DNA from 4 places in the Paenibacillus sp. FSL R5-0701 genome. Region 4 is predicted to be linked to each of the others. Evidence: riboswitches for the same ligand, from Rfam matches in the RefSeq annotation. Region 4 holds a riboswitch; each other region holds the start of a gene.
What was found. A riboswitch is a leader RNA that binds a small molecule or an ion and turns the genes downstream of it on or off. The one in region 4 is predicted to bind thiamine pyrophosphate.
Positions count from the first base shown of each region.

Region 1: it holds a riboswitch for thiamine pyrophosphate, as region 4 does, so the genes downstream of both, thiC (phosphomethylpyrimidine synthase ThiC) here and MKZ13_RS02305 (ABC transporter substrate-binding protein) in region 4, are expected to answer to the same signal.
Region 2: it holds a riboswitch for thiamine pyrophosphate, as region 4 does, so the genes downstream of both, MKZ13_RS18100 (thiamine phosphate synthase) here and MKZ13_RS02305 (ABC transporter substrate-binding protein) in region 4, are expected to answer to the same signal.
Region 3: it holds a riboswitch for thiamine pyrophosphate, as region 4 does, so the genes downstream of both, MKZ13_RS04415 (ABC transporter ATP-binding protein) here and MKZ13_RS02305 (ABC transporter substrate-binding protein) in region 4, are expected to answer to the same signal.

Region 1 covers NZ_CP150230.1:701,617-705,833, forward strand. The annotation lists gene MKZ13_RS03320 (IclR family transcriptional regulator) at 193-936, shown strand; TPP riboswitch at 1,085-1,198, shown strand; gene thiC (phosphomethylpyrimidine synthase ThiC) at 1,621-3,405, shown strand; gene MKZ13_RS03330 (hypothetical protein) at 3,789-4,217, opposite strand, start outside.
Region 2 covers NZ_CP150230.1:4,115,303-4,119,519, forward strand. The annotation lists gene MKZ13_RS18085 (thiazole synthase) at 1-279, opposite strand, end outside; gene thiS (sulfur carrier protein ThiS) at 282-485, opposite strand; gene thiO (glycine oxidase ThiO) at 482-1,654, opposite strand; gene MKZ13_RS18100 (thiamine phosphate synthase) at 1,671-2,339, opposite strand; TPP riboswitch at 2,565-2,674, opposite strand; gene MKZ13_RS18105 (ABC-F family ATP-binding cassette domain-containing protein) at 2,751-4,217, opposite strand, start outside.
Region 3 covers NZ_CP150230.1:958,541-962,757, reverse strand. The annotation lists gene MKZ13_RS04425 (pectate lyase) at 1-54, opposite strand, end outside; gene MKZ13_RS04420 (radical SAM/SPASM domain-containing protein) at 404-1,279, opposite strand; TPP riboswitch at 1,495-1,597, shown strand; gene MKZ13_RS04415 (ABC transporter ATP-binding protein) at 1,759-2,526, shown strand; gene MKZ13_RS04410 (ABC transporter permease) at 2,513-3,331, shown strand; gene MKZ13_RS04405 (ABC transporter substrate-binding protein) at 3,393-4,217, shown strand, end outside.
Region 4 covers NZ_CP150230.1:472,979-477,195, forward strand. The annotation lists gene MKZ13_RS02290 (ABC transporter ATP-binding protein) at 1-149, opposite strand, end outside; gene MKZ13_RS02295 (ABC transporter permease) at 187-945, opposite strand; gene MKZ13_RS02300 (thiamine-binding protein) at 945-1,235, opposite strand; gene MKZ13_RS02305 (ABC transporter substrate-binding protein) at 1,453-2,493, opposite strand; TPP riboswitch at 2,714-2,826, opposite strand; gene MKZ13_RS02310 (phospholipase D family protein) at 3,262-4,217, shown strand, end outside.

The DNA.
Region 1 (4,217 bases), 230 kb from region 4:
TATAGTTCTTAAGATATATGGGTAACATTACCTTAGTGTGTAAATTACAGGGGATTAAGTCTTATAAAAAGGAAAAATTTGCACGTTATACTATTTATATTTTGGCTCTTTTTGGTTTACAGATGAGACCGTTTCTCATATAATTTATGTAACCAAGTTTCATGTGATGAAACATGAGGAGGGCATTATGCCATGGAAGATCGCAAGTTAACCGTCCGGGCTGTGGAACGGGCGCTGGATATATTATTATGTTTTACCACACGCAGTGATCTGGGACTCACCGAAATTGCCAGCCAGATCGGCCTGCACAAAAGTACAGTGCACCGTTTGATGGCTACGCTGGAGGATCGAGGGTTCGTGATCCGCGATGCAGCAACAGAGAAGTACCGACTTGGCATCCGAATCTGGGAGCTGTCAGCTCATATGTCCCGCAGTGATGATCCCGCTATTCTGCTGCTTCCTGCGATGGAGCGACTGAGAGATCGATTGGGGGAGACCGTGAGTCTGTACCTGCGTGATGGCAGTGAACGGATTCGGATTCAGGCTGTGCAAAGTGATCAGGCAATTCGCCGAGTTGCTCCCGTTGGTGTTAGACTGCCGCTGTCTGTGGGTGCTTCCAGCAAAGTCCTGATGGCGTTTGCCACGGACGAGGATCGTGAAGAATTGATGAATGGTCCTGAATGGCCGGTATTTATCGATCCAGCGGTGTATTTGGCGCAAATGGTAGACATTCGGGATAACGGATATGCGACGAGTTATGAGGAACGTGAGCCGGGAGCTGCCGCGGTATCGGTACCGATTATGGATCGCAGAGGCAATATTGCAGCCGCACTCTCGGTCTCAGGGCCTGTCAGCCGACTCTCACAGGAGACATTGCATGAATACGCACCTGTGCTAAAGGAAGCTGCTACGCAGATGGGGCTCATGTTATCCTGATGTTGAGGTAAGGTTTTTCTCCAATTGAGTTGGTGTTCTGGAATATAAAGGTTGTTTTTATGTTCCGGTTGCGCTACTCTGTTATGGACGGCCCAGCGGGGCCAGCATCATTGAATATGAACTGCGGCATGTGTATGCCGCAACTTGTTAACGTTACTGGGGGAGTCCGAACTGTCCGGACTGAGACGGAATCGCATGAGATTCCGGACCCTTTGCACCTGATCTGGATCATACCAGCGTAGGGAAGTAATCGGCGATATGACCACAACCACCACATGATGTGACCCTTGTAGGGCTCCGTTAAGGAGCTGCATAAAGGTGCATTATTGGTGATGGACATTAAAAGTCGGTTCCTTCGGGGACCGGCTTTTTTATATACAGTGAACAGGCGGTATAGCGCGGATTCTATGGGCCTCTTTTTCAATAACCTGCGAAAGTGGGCTTGGATGAATAGAGAATGCACCATAGATCCATGATCTGTGGCAGCCTCCGTCTGTTGTTAACTGTACATGAAAACTGTCTCCCCTGGTCTGGAGTAGGATCGCTCTTTCTTCTCTGCATTGCGCATGATTTGGGACAGGTACGTAAGTGAGCTAATGATGATGCCAACCCAAAACCAAGCGAACGAACAATGAGGAGGAGACAAGCGACATGAGTGCAGGAAATCAAACGGGACAACAAGCGATGGAACAGGAACATACCAGTCATCAGGTGGAAAAGGAAACAGGAGCGGCCGGACGTGTTCAGCCCTTTCCGGGCAGCCGCAAAGTCTACATTCAGGGCTCACGGCCGGACATTGCTGTACCGGAGCGTGAGATAGCCCTTCATGACACGAATACTCCCCAAGGGGTGGAGTATAATGAACCGCTGCGTGTCTACGATACGAGCGGCCCCATGACCGATCCCGCATTTCATGCGGATATCCGTGCAGGTCTGCCATCCCTGCGCACCCGTTGGATCACAGAGCGCCGCGATGTGGAAGCTTATCAGGGCCGTACGGTTAAACCGGAGGATAACGGACTGAAGCCCGGAGGGAAGAGAGCTGGCGCCGAAGAGTACCCCGGATTACGTGGCAAACCAATGCGGGCACAGCCAGGACGCTGTGTGACCCAGATGCACTACGCGAGGCAAGGAGTCATTACGGCAGAGATGGAGTTTGCCGCCATTCGTGAGGGCGTGGAACCGGAATTTGTACGGCAGGAGCTGGCGAGTGGACGGGCCATCCTGCCGTCTAACATCAATCACCCGGAGAGTGAGCCGATGTTGATCGGTCGTCATTTTCATGTGAAGATCAATGCCAACATTGGCAACTCTGCTGTATCTTCTTCCATCGAGGAAGAGGTCGAGAAGATGGCCTGGGCGGTACGCTGGGGATCGGATACCGTAATGGATCTGTCCACAGGCAAAAACATTCATACCACCCGGGAATGGATTATCCGCAATTCACCTGTGCCGATTGGTACGGTACCGCTGTATCAGGCGCTGGAGAAGGTGAATGGCGAAGCGGAAGCGCTGACCTGGGAGTTGTACCGTGACACACTCATTGAGCAGGCAGAGCAGGGCGTGGACTACTTTACGATTCATGCAGGTGTACTGTTGCGATATATCCCGATGACGGCCAAGCGGATGACAGGCATTGTGTCTCGCGGTGGGTCCATTATGGCAGCATGGTGCCTTGCGCATCATCAGGAGAATTTTTTGTACACTCATTTTGAAGAAATCTGCGAGATTATGAAAAGGTATGATGTAGCGTTTTCGCTGGGAGATGGACTCCGTCCAGGCAGTATCTACGATGCCAATGACGAAGCTCAGATGGCGGAACTGGCTACGCTTGGGGAACTGACGCAGATCGCGTGGAAGCATGATGTGCAGGTGATGATCGAAGGTCCAGGGCATGTGCCGATGCATAAGATCAAGGAGAATGTGGACTTGCAGATGGAGATCTGTAAAGAAGCACCGTTCTATACGCTGGGGCCGCTGACGACCGACATTGCCCCGGGTTACGATCACATCACATCCGCCATTGGTGCGGCCATGATTGGCTGGTTTGGCACGTCCATGCTCTGTTATGTTACGCCAAAAGAACATTTGGGCCTGCCCAACAAGGATGATGTGCGGGAAGGGGTCATCGCCTACAAGATCGCAGCTCATGCCGCCGATCTGGCTAAAGGCCATCCGCGTGCTCAGCGCCGCGATGACGCATTGTCCAAGGCACGTTTCGAGTTCCGCTGGCGTGACCAGTTTAACCTGTCACTGGACCCTGAACGTGCGCTGTCCTACCATGATGAGACACTGCCAGCAGAAGGAGCCAAAGAAGCTCATTTCTGCTCGATGTGCGGACCGAAGTTCTGTAGCATGCGCATCACGCAGGACATTCGGGCCTTTGCCGCGGATAAAGGATTGTCCGAGAATGAGGCTGTAGCTGCCGGGATGCAGGAAAAGGCCGAGGAATATCGGACACGTTCCTAGGCGCTGATACAGCGCAAGCTGGGCAGTCTGAAATAGAGATAAAGCCGTTTCTCTCTGTCATTGCAGAGAAGAACGGCTTTTTTTAGTGTTATGTCATGTGTGTATTCTTAACCGTACTCAGCCTTTATCAGAATTAGCTTTGTGACTGTGTGTGGTCCATATTTTATACAGAATTCCTGCGATAACGAATAAAAGAGCGTCACTGAGTTTTGGTGATCCTCCGTATAGAAATGCGGAACAGGAAAAACCTACTATAAACAGTAAAACAATATAGAGGAAACGCATATTAGTTCACCTCGTTAATTTGTGGTGTTACTAAGTAAGTGAGTTCATAGTTGCATAGTTCAGATAGAACCTGTTACTTCACTCCAAATCCGCTACTATTATCGAGCCACGCCTAAATTCTTCTCCAAATACGCCGCAAGCAATGCCAGCGGGCTATGGATTGGAATACCGCGATCTATTGTAACCTGTGCAGCAGCGGGAGCCATAGACAGTTGGGCTGCCACTACCGTTTTACCCGGATAATGCTCAGCAATCTGCTGTAATCCTTCACGTACTGCTTCGAGATACCCTTGCTGATCTCCACGCATAATCAACTCAAATGTCCCAGGGATGCACACCGCATCCGTCTGAGATGTCTTGGCAACGTGTAGTTGCCCATTCTCATCCTCTTGCTGTAATGCCTGATTCACCCGTGCCATCGTTCCTTCAATAGTTGCCGGGTTGGTGAATGCTATTATGTAATCTCCTGGTACTCGCCGCATCTCCTGCAATAACGGATCATCTATGCCGATCACAGGCACAGGGAC
Region 2 (4,217 bases), 3.5 Mb from region 4:
ATCACAAAGTCCTGAAGCCCGCGCAAGCTCGGCAATTCGCACCGCCTCTTCCGCAGTGGAAGCCCCAGCCGTATTCGGAAGAAGAGTGTATTTGTCCAGATCCAACGTATCCAGGAAATGCTTCTGGTTGCGTTCCTCCAGATTCAGACGACGAACAGCAAAGGTTAAAACTTCCGTTTCAGATGCTTCCACAGCCTGACTTTGCACTTCCAGATCCGAAAACTTGCCTGTTCCGAGCAACAATCTGGACTCAAACGTATATTTACCAATGTTCAACATCATCAACCGCCTCCTACAAAATGTACAATCTCAATTCGATCGCCTTCTCTTAATGTTGTTGACTCATGGTGTTCACGCGTTAAGATATGCCTGTTCAGCTCAACAACTACAGTCTTAACTTGCAGGTCAAAAGATTGGAGCAATTTATCCACACGATTCAATCTGTCTTCAATCTCCATCCGTTGACCATTAACGATGATATTCACTGCACCACTCCCTTTCTGTTCAATCGCTCAGGGCTCAGCGCCTCAATTCCGAGTTCTTCTGAGCTTTTGCCAGCGACCAACTCCGCGATAAGCCTGCCTGTTATCGCACTAAGCAAGATACCGTTGCGGTAATGCCCAAAGGCGGCGAACAGCCCGGGTATACTCTTGCAAGCACCTATATAAGGCAGCCCATCGGGTGTTGCCGGTCTTACGCCTGCCCACGCTCGTATAAATTGTGCTTCTTTCATCCCCGGCACCCAGTGGGTAGCCGCTGTTAGCAGCTTCTGAACACCCTGTACAGAAACGTTCAAATCCGCTCTTCCTGGCAGACTGGTTGCCCCGAGCCAAACTTCGCCATTGGCTTTGGGAACAATATAGATATCCTCTGCATACACCGTTCTGTCAGGTCTGTACCCTGCATGTTCTTCTGAGAACTGAACGGCGGCTATTTCACCTTTTACCGACCACACAGGCAAGCTCAGATTCACATGTCTCATCAACTCTTCACTCTGTAATCCAGCCGCTATAATGACATGTTTGCATCTCATCTCACCGATCGATGTGGTGATTCCCTGCACACCGTGTTCGTTTGCTTGCACACGTATATCCTGTATGTCCTCCATAACCCGTGCTCCCATTGCTTGAGCGGATTCGGCGTATGCCTTCGTTAGGTGGAGTGGGAGAATTTCACTCTCGTAAGGTCTGTAATAGGCTCCATACGTATCTCTGTTAAGCCATGATGCCTCCTGCTGCACAATGGAACGATCCCACCACACCTCATCAGCAGAAGTAGACAACGCAGACTTCCGATTGTCCTTATAACTACTTAATTCACTGTATGAACGAAAAGGAGTTAGGAATCCCTGGCGTTGCAGACCAGTCTCTACCTCACTGAGTGTAGCCATTAGCATCTGTTGCTCGGTAAGTAACTGTCTACTCTGCCTGGCAAGCTTAGCCATCAAAGGATGAGCAAAATCCTCACTGTCGGCCGCCAGCATTCCAGCCGCCGCGCAAGAAGTGCCTCCTGCAATCGCCGAACGCTCCAGCAACAGCACATCCTGTCCACGGGAAGCAAGTTCATATGCAATGGCACAACCAACAACCCCTCCGCCTACAATAATCGTTTCTGCATGAACCTTATCCGGTCTATCAGTAATGATCTTCTTCATCAGCTCATCTCCTTGATTAGCGGCTCAAACTTTCTGTACCAACGCCAACGATAGCCTGCCTTAACGATGCAGCCGCCTGATCCGGGGAATCGCTCGCCCAGACATTCGAGATCACAGCAACTCCCTGAGCGCCTGCAGAGCGAATAGCGTGAATGTTTCCCGGTTCGATGCCACCGATCGCCATGACAGGAATGGAGACACCGGAGCACACTTCAGCCAGAGCATATAATCCTCTTGGTTCAAGATCAGGCTTACTGTTGGTTGAGAAGACATGCCCGAAGAATAGGTAATCGGCTCCCCGTTCTTCAGCGATTTTTGCCTCATCGAGTGAATGAACAGATACACCCAGACGAAGTCGCTGCACATTGCTTATAACAGCAGGGTTGTAGTTACGTATCACATCTTGCCCCCAGTGTACACCGCCATAGATGTCATTCTGTGGTGGCAGTTCTGAGCCATTGATAACGATGCGACAAGATGGAACACCAACGTTACGCAGACTTTCAGCCCAACCGATCTTGTCTTGCCATGTGAGTTGTTTTTCTCGTATGTGAATATAGTCCACCAAAGGCCAAACGTCCTTTGCAGCTTTTACAAAAGATGCTTGATCCCCTGTACCCGTAGATACAACATGCAATTCAAATGATTCTTGAACATGTTCATGAGAAATTACCGTACTGTTCATCTCCTTCCAGACGTGAATGCTATGAAAACACAAAAAAGCCACTCCCGTAGGGGAGTGGCTGCGTATTAATTATAGAACCAGATGACTGACTGATACATACAGTTCATTTCGTGCAATAAAGCTATAGACCCTATAGCCATAACGTTATACACGCAACTGCATGTTTCAATTCGTTAAGCAGACGGTTGAAATCCTTTGAATTGCCGTTTGCTCACGTCATTCACTGAAACGCGCTCGCCACTTCCCTACGCTGGTATGATCCAGATCAGGTGCAAAGGGTCCGGAATCGCATTCTTCCATCTCAGCCGCATCGTGCGGCCCCCCTAGTGTTCATATGAAGTTGTAGCCTATGTTACCATAGACGGGTTTTTTTGTCACCGTCATTTCTGTTAAACATTGTCTTGAATCGCCCTAGTTTGTCTCAGACCATTCTTCTACATTCCATGTTTTGGTGACCCAACCCTCGTAGAAATCAGGTTCATGAGATACCAGTAACACCGTTCCCTTGAATTCTTGCAAAGCACGCTGCAACTCCGCTTTGGCTGTGACATCGAGATGGTTTGTCGGCTCATCGAATAAAATCCAGTTGCTTTCACGCATCAAGAGTTTGCATAAACGAACCTTGGCTTGCTCTCCACCACTCAGCATGTTAAGCGGACGGGTAATGTGCTCATTTTTCAACCCACAGCGTGCGAGATGACCCCGGACCTCATTCTGGGTCAAATGTGAAAACTCATTCCAAACATCCTCAATCGGCGTGATATTCCCAGCACGAACTTCCTGTTCAAAATAGGCCGTTTCGAGATAATCTCCCAAGAAGGTCTTTCCACTCAGTGGAGATATTTTGCCCAGAATAGTTTTCAGCAGTGTCGATTTACCCACACCATTACAACCTACGATGGCAATTTTTTCACCACGTTCAATTGTCATCGTCATTTTGGGCAGCAAAGGATACGTATATCCAATTTCAAAATCAATACCCTCAAAGACCGTTTTACTGCTCGCACGGGCATCCTTGAATTTGAACGTTGGTTTGGCCGCTTCATCTGGGCGATCAATACGTTCAATTCTGTCCAGCTGCTTCTCCCGGCTCTTCGCTCGACCTGAAGTTGAAGCACGTGCCTTGTTACGCTGAATGAAATCTTCCTGCTTCTTGATGTACTCTTGCTGCTTCTCGTATGCATCAATATGCTGGGCTTTATTCATATCAGCCATCTCAAGGAACTTGTTATAGTTCGCAGCATATCTCGTTAATTTGGCAAATTCCAAATGATAAATGACATTTACGACTTCATTCATGAATTCCGTGTCATGGGAGATTAAGAGAAACGCGTGCGGGTAGTCCTTCAGGTAACGTGACAGCCATTCAATATGCTCTACGTCCAGATAGTTAGTCGGCTCATCCAGCAAAAGAGCTGTAGGTTTCTCGAGCAGAAGCTTGGCAAGAAGCACCTTGGTACGTTGTCCACCACTTAGAGCTGCGACATCTCGATCAAGACCAATTGCGGACAAACCAAGACCATTGGCCATCTCTTCCACTTTTACGTCAATCAGATAAAAGTCGCCCTGTTCCAGTTGTTCCTGAATATCGCCCATCTCTTCCAGCAACTGCTCCAGCTTATCTGGATCTGCATCTGCCATCTGGTCCGTAATATTCATCATTTCTTTTTCCAATTCAAGCAACGGAAGGAATGCATCCTTAAGAACGTCACGAATGGTTTTGCCTGGCGTAAGCTTTGTATGCTGATCCAGATATCCATAACGGACCTTAGGTGTCCATTCCACTTTTCCACTATCTTTAAGCAATTTACCGGTAAGGATGTTCATTAATGTGGATTTACCCACACCATTGGCACCAACAAGTCCTACGCGCTCTCC
Region 3 (4,217 bases), 490 kb from region 4:
AAATATGGAAGCAACCAAACCAGCGGACAGCAACAACGTCAACATTTTTTTCATAATTTTATTCCTCCCTTATTCTCTCGTTATTTGGTATTGTACAAGCCTGAGCTTGTACTGGAAGATCGTCAGAGGTGCACCTCTGTCCGACCCACAACCTAATCCTACCAAATAAGGAAGGTAACTAGAATAATCATTAGATCAGATATATCATGACATCGCACAATCCCTGTCATATCGGCATTTTTTGCATGCCAGGTCCCTCAAACAATATGCTGATATCAACCTCAGGTATGCTCATTTGTAGTGTATGTACCCCTCACTTGAATCCCCGATTACAAAGAAAGACCACTACATTTGTCTCCAAATGTGTGATCTTGAATGTCTTCTGGCTTCCTCATATAAGATATCAGGCTCCGAATCTCTGACGATAACCGCACTTTCGACACAACTCTTCCACAGCTTCACGTTTGGAGAAGCCATATACCAGATTGTTCGCTCGCTCACCCTCAATAATCTCCGAGAATGACTTCTCGTGCACATTACCAAGGTTAATGACACCCTCACCATCAAGACAGCATGGAACCACCGTTCCATCGACAAGCACAGCTGCCTGACCACGTAATGCATGGCAGAAGCCTTTGCCGTCATCTTCAGGTGCATCCAGGCTTGGCCACTGGAACTCATGGTCTTGATTCAGGTATACATTTGGGGCAATTTTGACCCCGCTGCCTGGAACCACTTTCTCCTCAATGCGGAAGTCCAGATTGAACTCACGTTCCAGCACTTCAAGGGTCTCCCGATTTCGATTCATCTGAGCATTCGTGAAGTTATCCTGCGTCAGATTCCACAGCCGGAATGAGATGATGACATTGTGCTTCACCGCTTCGTGTACAAAAGACAGAATGTTGCTCAGGTATCCGTCACGGTCAGTTGAACCTTCATGCCCATCGAAGCTGTGCAGAGAGAAGTTCATCTGTCGCAGCGCCGGTTTGCCAAGCAATTTATGCTGAGTCTTGGGCAGCAGCGTACCATTCGTTGTAATGTTCACCTTGAGTCCCTTCTCATGTGCGGAATCAAGCAGCAGATCTATTTTGGGATGCAACAAGGGTTCACCTTTGACATGTAAATAAATATGGTTGGTATGTGGTTTAACTTGATCCAGTATATTGTTGAAGACTTCAGGGTCAATGAATCCTTTGGCACGTTGTGTCTGCGGACAGAAGCTGCATGCCAGATTGCAGATACTTGTGATCTCAATATATACTTTTTTGAACGTTTTCAACTCGGGTCCCCATTCTGCTTCGGAGGGAGCAATCCCACCTGCATTTGTGATCCGGCCAATATGCGCCATCCCTATTATATCGGGTTCATGAGCCGAGGTAAATTGTTCAGTTGTTCAGGTCTGACTCCAAATTCATCTCAAGAATTCCATCAAGCTGCCTCTTTACAGTTCATGTTCGAGTGATATATGCTGAACACATAACTGCATATCTTGAACTTTTGCACTAGGGGAGCCTTGCGGCTGAGACGAATATGACTATTCGGACCCTTTGAACCTGATCTGGATCATACCAGCGGAGGGAAGTGGAGCGGCCTTTTAGTAAGCGGAATTCTTTCATGTATATGTGAAGATAAATTGCGGATCTAACTTACAAACCCACTCATTTCTCCGGAAATGGGTGGGTCTTTTTTTGTTCCTTTTGCAGAGTATAGGATGCCATTGTTATTGCAGCAGTCTGACATCAAGGGGGTGAGGATCAGATGAACAACCATGTAACCATTGAGAACGTTAGCTTCGCTTTTCCTAAAAAAACGGATTCCCCCGTGCTCTCCAATGTGTCGCTTCGGGTTCAACAAGGAGAATTTGTCTCGCTCATCGGCTCCAGCGGATCAGGTAAAAGCACGCTCTTCAAGCTGCTCGCAGGCTTGCATGAGCCAACCGTCGGCACCATCAATATAGCTGATGTACCGCAAGGACAACGGCTCGGACGAGTGGCTTATATGCCGCAGAAAGATCTGCTGTTATCCTGGCGTACCGTCATGGAGAACTGCATGCTGCCTGCCGAGTTGGCACCAGGCCGACAGGACAAGGACAAGTTACGGGCCAAAATCCTAGCTGGGTTGGCAAGGTTCGGCCTGTCGGGTTATGAACAGGCCTATCCAGATGAGTTATCCGGCGGCATGCGGCAGCGGGTGGCATTGCTTCGTACCTTGCTTACAGGCGGGCAGCTCATGTTGCTGGATGAACCCTTCGGTGCACTCGACGCCTTAACCAAACGAGAAATGCATCGCTGGTTGCTGGAGCTGTGGGAGGGCTTTGGCCAAACCGTATTGTTTATTACACATGACATTGAGGAAGCCCTGCTGTTAAGTGACCGTATCATTCTGTTAACTCCAGGAGGGCAAGGTCAGCAGTTGCGGGAGATGACGGTTCCTTTACCACGCCCAAGGCATTCGGACATGATCTACCAACCGGCTCTCGTGAAGATGAGACAACAACTGGAGGAACAATTACATGCGAAGCGATAGGGTTATGGTTAGCGTCCAGACGTGGCTCTCGAAGTGGTTTTCCCAATATGGTTTGTTTATTCTGCTCATGCTCTTTCTACTGGCGATCTGGGAAACGATTGTGCGTATGGGATGGGTGCCCTCTTTCATCATTCCTGCACCCACAGCCATCATAGGTTCACTGGTTGAGCATCGTCGTCTGCTGTTGACCATCCATCTGCCTGCTACCTTTATGGAGGTTGTGGTTGGTTTTGTCTTGTCCATAGTGACTGGAATTACGCTGGCAACAGGCATGCATATGAACCGGTCGATCGAAAAGGCCTTGTATCCCTTCATCGTGATCAGTCAGACCATCCCGCTGATTGCCTTGTCTCCCGTATTTATCTTGTGGTTTGGTTACACGTTGTGGAGCAAAGTCGCGGTGGTGTTCTTAATCGCATTCTTCCCCATTGTGGTCAGTACCTACGATGGACTCCGCCAAGGCGATCCAGAGCAGCGTGAACTGCTGCTCACCATGGGAGCCAGCAAGTGGGATATTTTTCGCAAACTCCAGATTCCACTGGCACTTCCCTCTTTTTTCTCGGGGCTAAAGATGTCTGTGGTGTACTGCGTGGTTGGTGCAACGATTGGGGAATGGCTTGGTGGCAGCAAAGGTCTCGGATACTTCAGCCGTCGTATGTCCAGCAACATGAACACGGATGCGATGTTTGCATCTATTGTGCTGTTATCCCTGCTGGGGATCGTTTTGTTTGTACTGATTGCCTGGCTAGAGAAACGGTTTAGCATACGGCGGCATGGACATGGAGGCAAAAGAAAAGTTGGATAATACTTAGACAGGAATTAGATGTAAATACAAATCAAAACGATGAAATGAGGATCTTCAATTTATGAATAACAAAGGTATATACTCCCTGCTTCCCATCATGCTCATTAGCCTTTTGCTGATCGTTAGCGGATGCAGCACCACAAATACCAGCAAAAACGCACCAACAACAGATTCTGCAACCCATGCACAACAAACAGACAAGTCTGCAGCCGAACCAGCATCAGACGCCAAAGATAAGCTGTCCATCATGCTCGACTGGTACCCGAATGCAGTACACTCCTTCATCTATGTGGCACAGGAAAAAGGGTACTTCGCAGACCAGAATCTGGATGTCGAAATTCAGATGCCTGCGGATACCAATGATTCAATCAAACTTGTTGCTGCCGGGAAAATTGATCTGGCTCTAAGCTACCAGCCCCAAATTTTGCTCGCGCGTGGCGAGAACATTCCTGTACGATCCATTGCTGCTGTTGTTCGGCATCCACTTGTACATCTGTTAACCGAAGCAAATGGCAACGTGAGCTCACCCAAAGATCTTGAAGGAAAAACTGTCGGTTATTCTTCGATTCCGCTGTATGAAGCGATGGTTCGTACGATGATCAGCCACGATGGTGGCAATCCCGACAACATGAATCTGGTTGACGTTGGGTTCGATCTGATTCCTTCGCTGGCTTCCGGACAGGCCGATGCAATTATGGGTGGTTTTATTAACCATGAACAATTGATTTTGGAGAAAGAAGGACATGCCATGAAATCGATTAACCCCGTCGATTATGGTGTGCCTGATTATTATGAATTGGTCCTGACTGCGAGTGAGGCTGGCATTGAAGCGAAAAAAGATCAGCTTACCCGGTTCGTCAAAGCGATCCAGGAAGGACAAAAATAT
Region 4 (4,217 bases):
TTAACAACGTCCAGTGCAGGTGGAACCGGAGCAGGAGTCGTGTTGGCAGGTCGATCAGGCGTAGCCGAGTTAAACTTTTCACCGTGCGTTGGCTCTATTACACTTGCTCCTCGTCCAGGCTGGACTTGTTCATCCTGTTGTCGATTCATATGGTCATCACTTCCTATATACAGATTACATGCTTTACTACCGCTTCTGTGGCCGCCAGCGCACGAGCAGCCTCTCCAGCAGGGCAATGAACAGGAAGAGCAGCAAGCTGAGCGCGACAATAATCATGATCGCCACGAATAAGCGGTCCGTACGATAAGCCGACTTTTGCAGCATCATATAATAACCAATACCCTTGTCTGCACCAATCCATTCGGCAATGATGGCACCCATCACGCTATAGGTAGCGGCGATTTTGACACCGGAGAACACGGATGGCAGCGCATGGGGGAGCTCCAGCTTCCAGAAGAAATGATGACGTTTCGCACCAGCCATGCGCATATAGTTCATCATGGCCGCGTCAGTACGGGTCAAGCCGTCCATGGCCGCCACTGCGACGGGGAAGAAACAGACCAGGATGATGGTAATCAGCTTGGGCAACAGTCCGAATCCGAACCAGATTAACAGGAGCGGCGCGAGCGCGATGGTCGGGATATTTTGACTAAGAATAAGTAGAGGGTACAGGGCTGACTTGAGAAAAGGGACCAAATGCAGCACCATCGCAATCAGTAATCCAACCGCTGTTCCAGCGGCGAATCCGATAAGCGTTAACTGAATGGTTGCGGAAGCGTGCATGCCAAGCCGTTCGGCCTGAGTTGCTGCTTCGCGGGCGATATCGGACGGTGCAGGCAGCATCCATTTCTCAATATGGAAGAGGGAGACGGCTCCCTGCCATATCGCTATAAAGAGAATAACCGCCACAATGGGCGGCCATACACTTTTGAAATAGGCATGCATTAGCGATACTTCTCCGTCAGGGTATCCATGCTGAAGCCAGTAGGGCTATGGGCGATTTTGATCTGGGAGATGATGCTTGGGCTGCCAGCCTCCACGAGTACCTCGTGCATCTTGCGGACAACCTCCAGCAGTTCCTCCAGTTCCCCCTCCATCGTGGTGTCGAGTGCGTTCACCTGATATTTCAGGCCGGATTGCTGAATAACTTCAATGGCGCGATCTACGTAAGGATAAGAGTTCTCGCCATTTGGCGTTTTCGGGATAACCTGAATGCTAAGTAATGTGCTTGCCATGAGAGATCACGGCTCCTTTCGTGATAAATTGCATGAATTGAACCAGGTTTACACTTATCACTCCGATTGCAGTACCCTCTTCCGATCGCTGTTATCCCCAGATTTCTTGAATCCATTTTCAATGGGGGAAATCCGGAGATAAAGGCGAACACTTTGTTTCTTCAGATGGGTTCTGCACTCTTCGTTCTTGTGTAAAAAAGTTAAACTTAAGCAATTTTTATTGGGGTAAAAACTCGTTTGTATATGCCTTGCTCACATCGATCTGTTCATCCAGCAGTTTTTTGCTAAACATCCAGTCAGTGTAGTTTTGCCACACTTCCTGTTTTTGTTCTCCCCAGCGCGGGGCGTCATCTGTGTACTTTGGACTAAGCCATTTCTGGCTTGCCAGCACGAGGTCTTTATCCAGATCAGGGACGGCCTTGATCAGAATGTTGGCTGCGTCTTCGGGATGATCAATCGCATATTGATACCCTTCGGAGGTGGCTTTCAGGAATGCTTTCACCAACTCAGGGTCGTTTTGGATCGTTTGCTCGTTGGTTACGAGGACAGGCGTGTAGTAATCCAATGCTTCTGAATAATCCTTCACATATAACATGTTGATCGGTTCCCCGCGCAGTTCGGCTTCAATGCCTGTCCAGGCGTAGAAAATCCACGCGAAATCAATATCCCGTTTCACTGCGGTGAAAAAGTCAGCGTCACCCATGTTAATGTTTTTCACTTTCGATACATCGGCTCCGTCGCCTTCCATAATGGATTGCATCACGGCTTCTTCCACAGGGGAACCCCAACCGCCATAGGTTTTACCCTCAAAATCTTTCGGTGATTTGATATTCCGATCTGCCGGAGCAGCGAACCCGGATGTATTATGCTGAATAACTGCTGCGATGGAGACCAATGGAACACCCTGTGTGCGGGCTTGAGTTACACTCTCCTGATAACTTACGCCAAACGGTACTTCATTGGAGGCAACCATCGTATCTGCGCCACCGGCACCTGGTTGTACAACCTCCACGTTCAAGCCTTCGGCCTTGTAAAAACCTTGATCTACAGCCGCATACAGGCCGGTATGATTCGTATTTGGTGTCCAGTCGAGCACCACTTTAATATCTTTCAGGGCGGCAGTGTCACCTTCGTTGCTGCTTTCCGTATTTGTGTTGCCGTTCTGCCCAGCTGGGGCAGCTTCTTTGCCACCACATGCGGCTACAGTCACCATAAGCACGCATAAGAGCAACAATCCCATCGTTTTACGCCATTTCATCTGTGGTTCTCTCCTTCGGTATGTCCGGCCGATTGGCCCGGGGTACTCCTTGGCTTCATATCCAATCATCTTGCATAAATCGACAGATTTATACCAGTTGAGATCTGGATAACGTCACTTTTTTAGCTCTCTGGCTATATAAAAGAACATTAAAAAAGCGTCCCGTATTCCGGGACGCGTGCAGGCGTTAGAGAGGTGGCGTTCAGCCATAGGGCTGTGCCATTTCGATATACTCCGATTCCTACGCTGGCATGATCCAGATCAGGTCTAAGGGTTAGTATCTTGGTGGGATACACTCTCAGCCGGCCAATTCCGACTCCCCTGGGAAACTATGAAGTTACGGGCATTACTAGGTGTAATTATAGGCCAGCGGGTGGAACGTGTCCAGTCAGGAACTGGATGGGGACACGTATGAACTTATCAAACAGGTCGTTATACATATGTATATCAGCCTGTTTAGATGTGTTATTTTCAATAATTATCGTGGCGAATCATATAAGGCAATCTGGCTGAGTGCAAAAGCATCGGATAGTGGGCCATAGCCTAAGTGCTGAAGATCTGGAAGGCTCCCCACAAATACTTGGATCAAATCCGATGTTTGATATCTCGTCGCATCAGGGCTGCTTTCCCTATTTCAGCGATCAGCTTTTGATCGATTGACCTTGACCGGAGACGCTTGCTTCATTTAAACAACATAATTTAGATACAAAAGGAGATAGTACTGCTATACAAATAATTACTTTTTACATAAAAATGGGGGCGTACTGAATGATCCTTAAAACCATATTCGCAATTATTCTGTCCTATTGTGTCTACGTTTTTTTCACAGCTTACCTTTTATTTTTGGTTCCGTCTCCATCTACTATTGAAAATACGGATATGCAAAAATTGTTAACCGCAGGAAGTACGACAGATCGCGTACTGCTCTTGGAGGACGGCTTTCAATCCGGTCAGGTGAGAATCCAGACCATTCGAGAGGCGAAAACAAGCATCGACCTGGCTTATTACTCCATCCAAAAAGGAAAAACATCTCAACTCTTTTTTGCTGCTTTATTCGATGCAGCTGATCGGGGTGTTCATGTTCGAATCGTTTTAGACGGGATTTTTCACAACATGCGCGGAGAATTGCGTGATATTCCAGATGCCATTGCAGCTCACCCCAATGTGGAGTTAAGGTATTATGAACCACTCAACATAGTTATGCCATGGACATGGCATAACCGTCTGCATGACAAGATCTTTCTTGTCGACAACACATATGGCATCATTGGCGGCCAAAATATTGGTGATAGATACATGGCATTGCAACCCAAAAAAGACTATGTATTCGATCGGGATGTCCTTGTTTACAATCCAAACCATAATACGAACAGCACAGTTGTTGAAATGAAAAAATATATAGATCTGTTATGGGAACATCCATTCACCAAACCAGAAAAACATGCCAAACGTCAACATCATGCAAAGGGGTTAAAAGAGCTGGCTCGGCTGGCTCAGTTATATAAAAAAGCTCGGGCTCAGAGCGATCCTTTTGTTAAAGTGTTGCCGAAGGAATGGGCTCAAGAGGCTCTTCGTTCCGACCACGTCGCTTTCATTCACAATCCAATCCAAAGGCTGTATAAAGACCCGATCATGTGGAGAGCATTTGTTCATTTCGCCAATCAAGCAAAGTCGAAGGTGTACCTTCAGACGCCATATGCCATTCCTACCAAGAAAATGAAGAA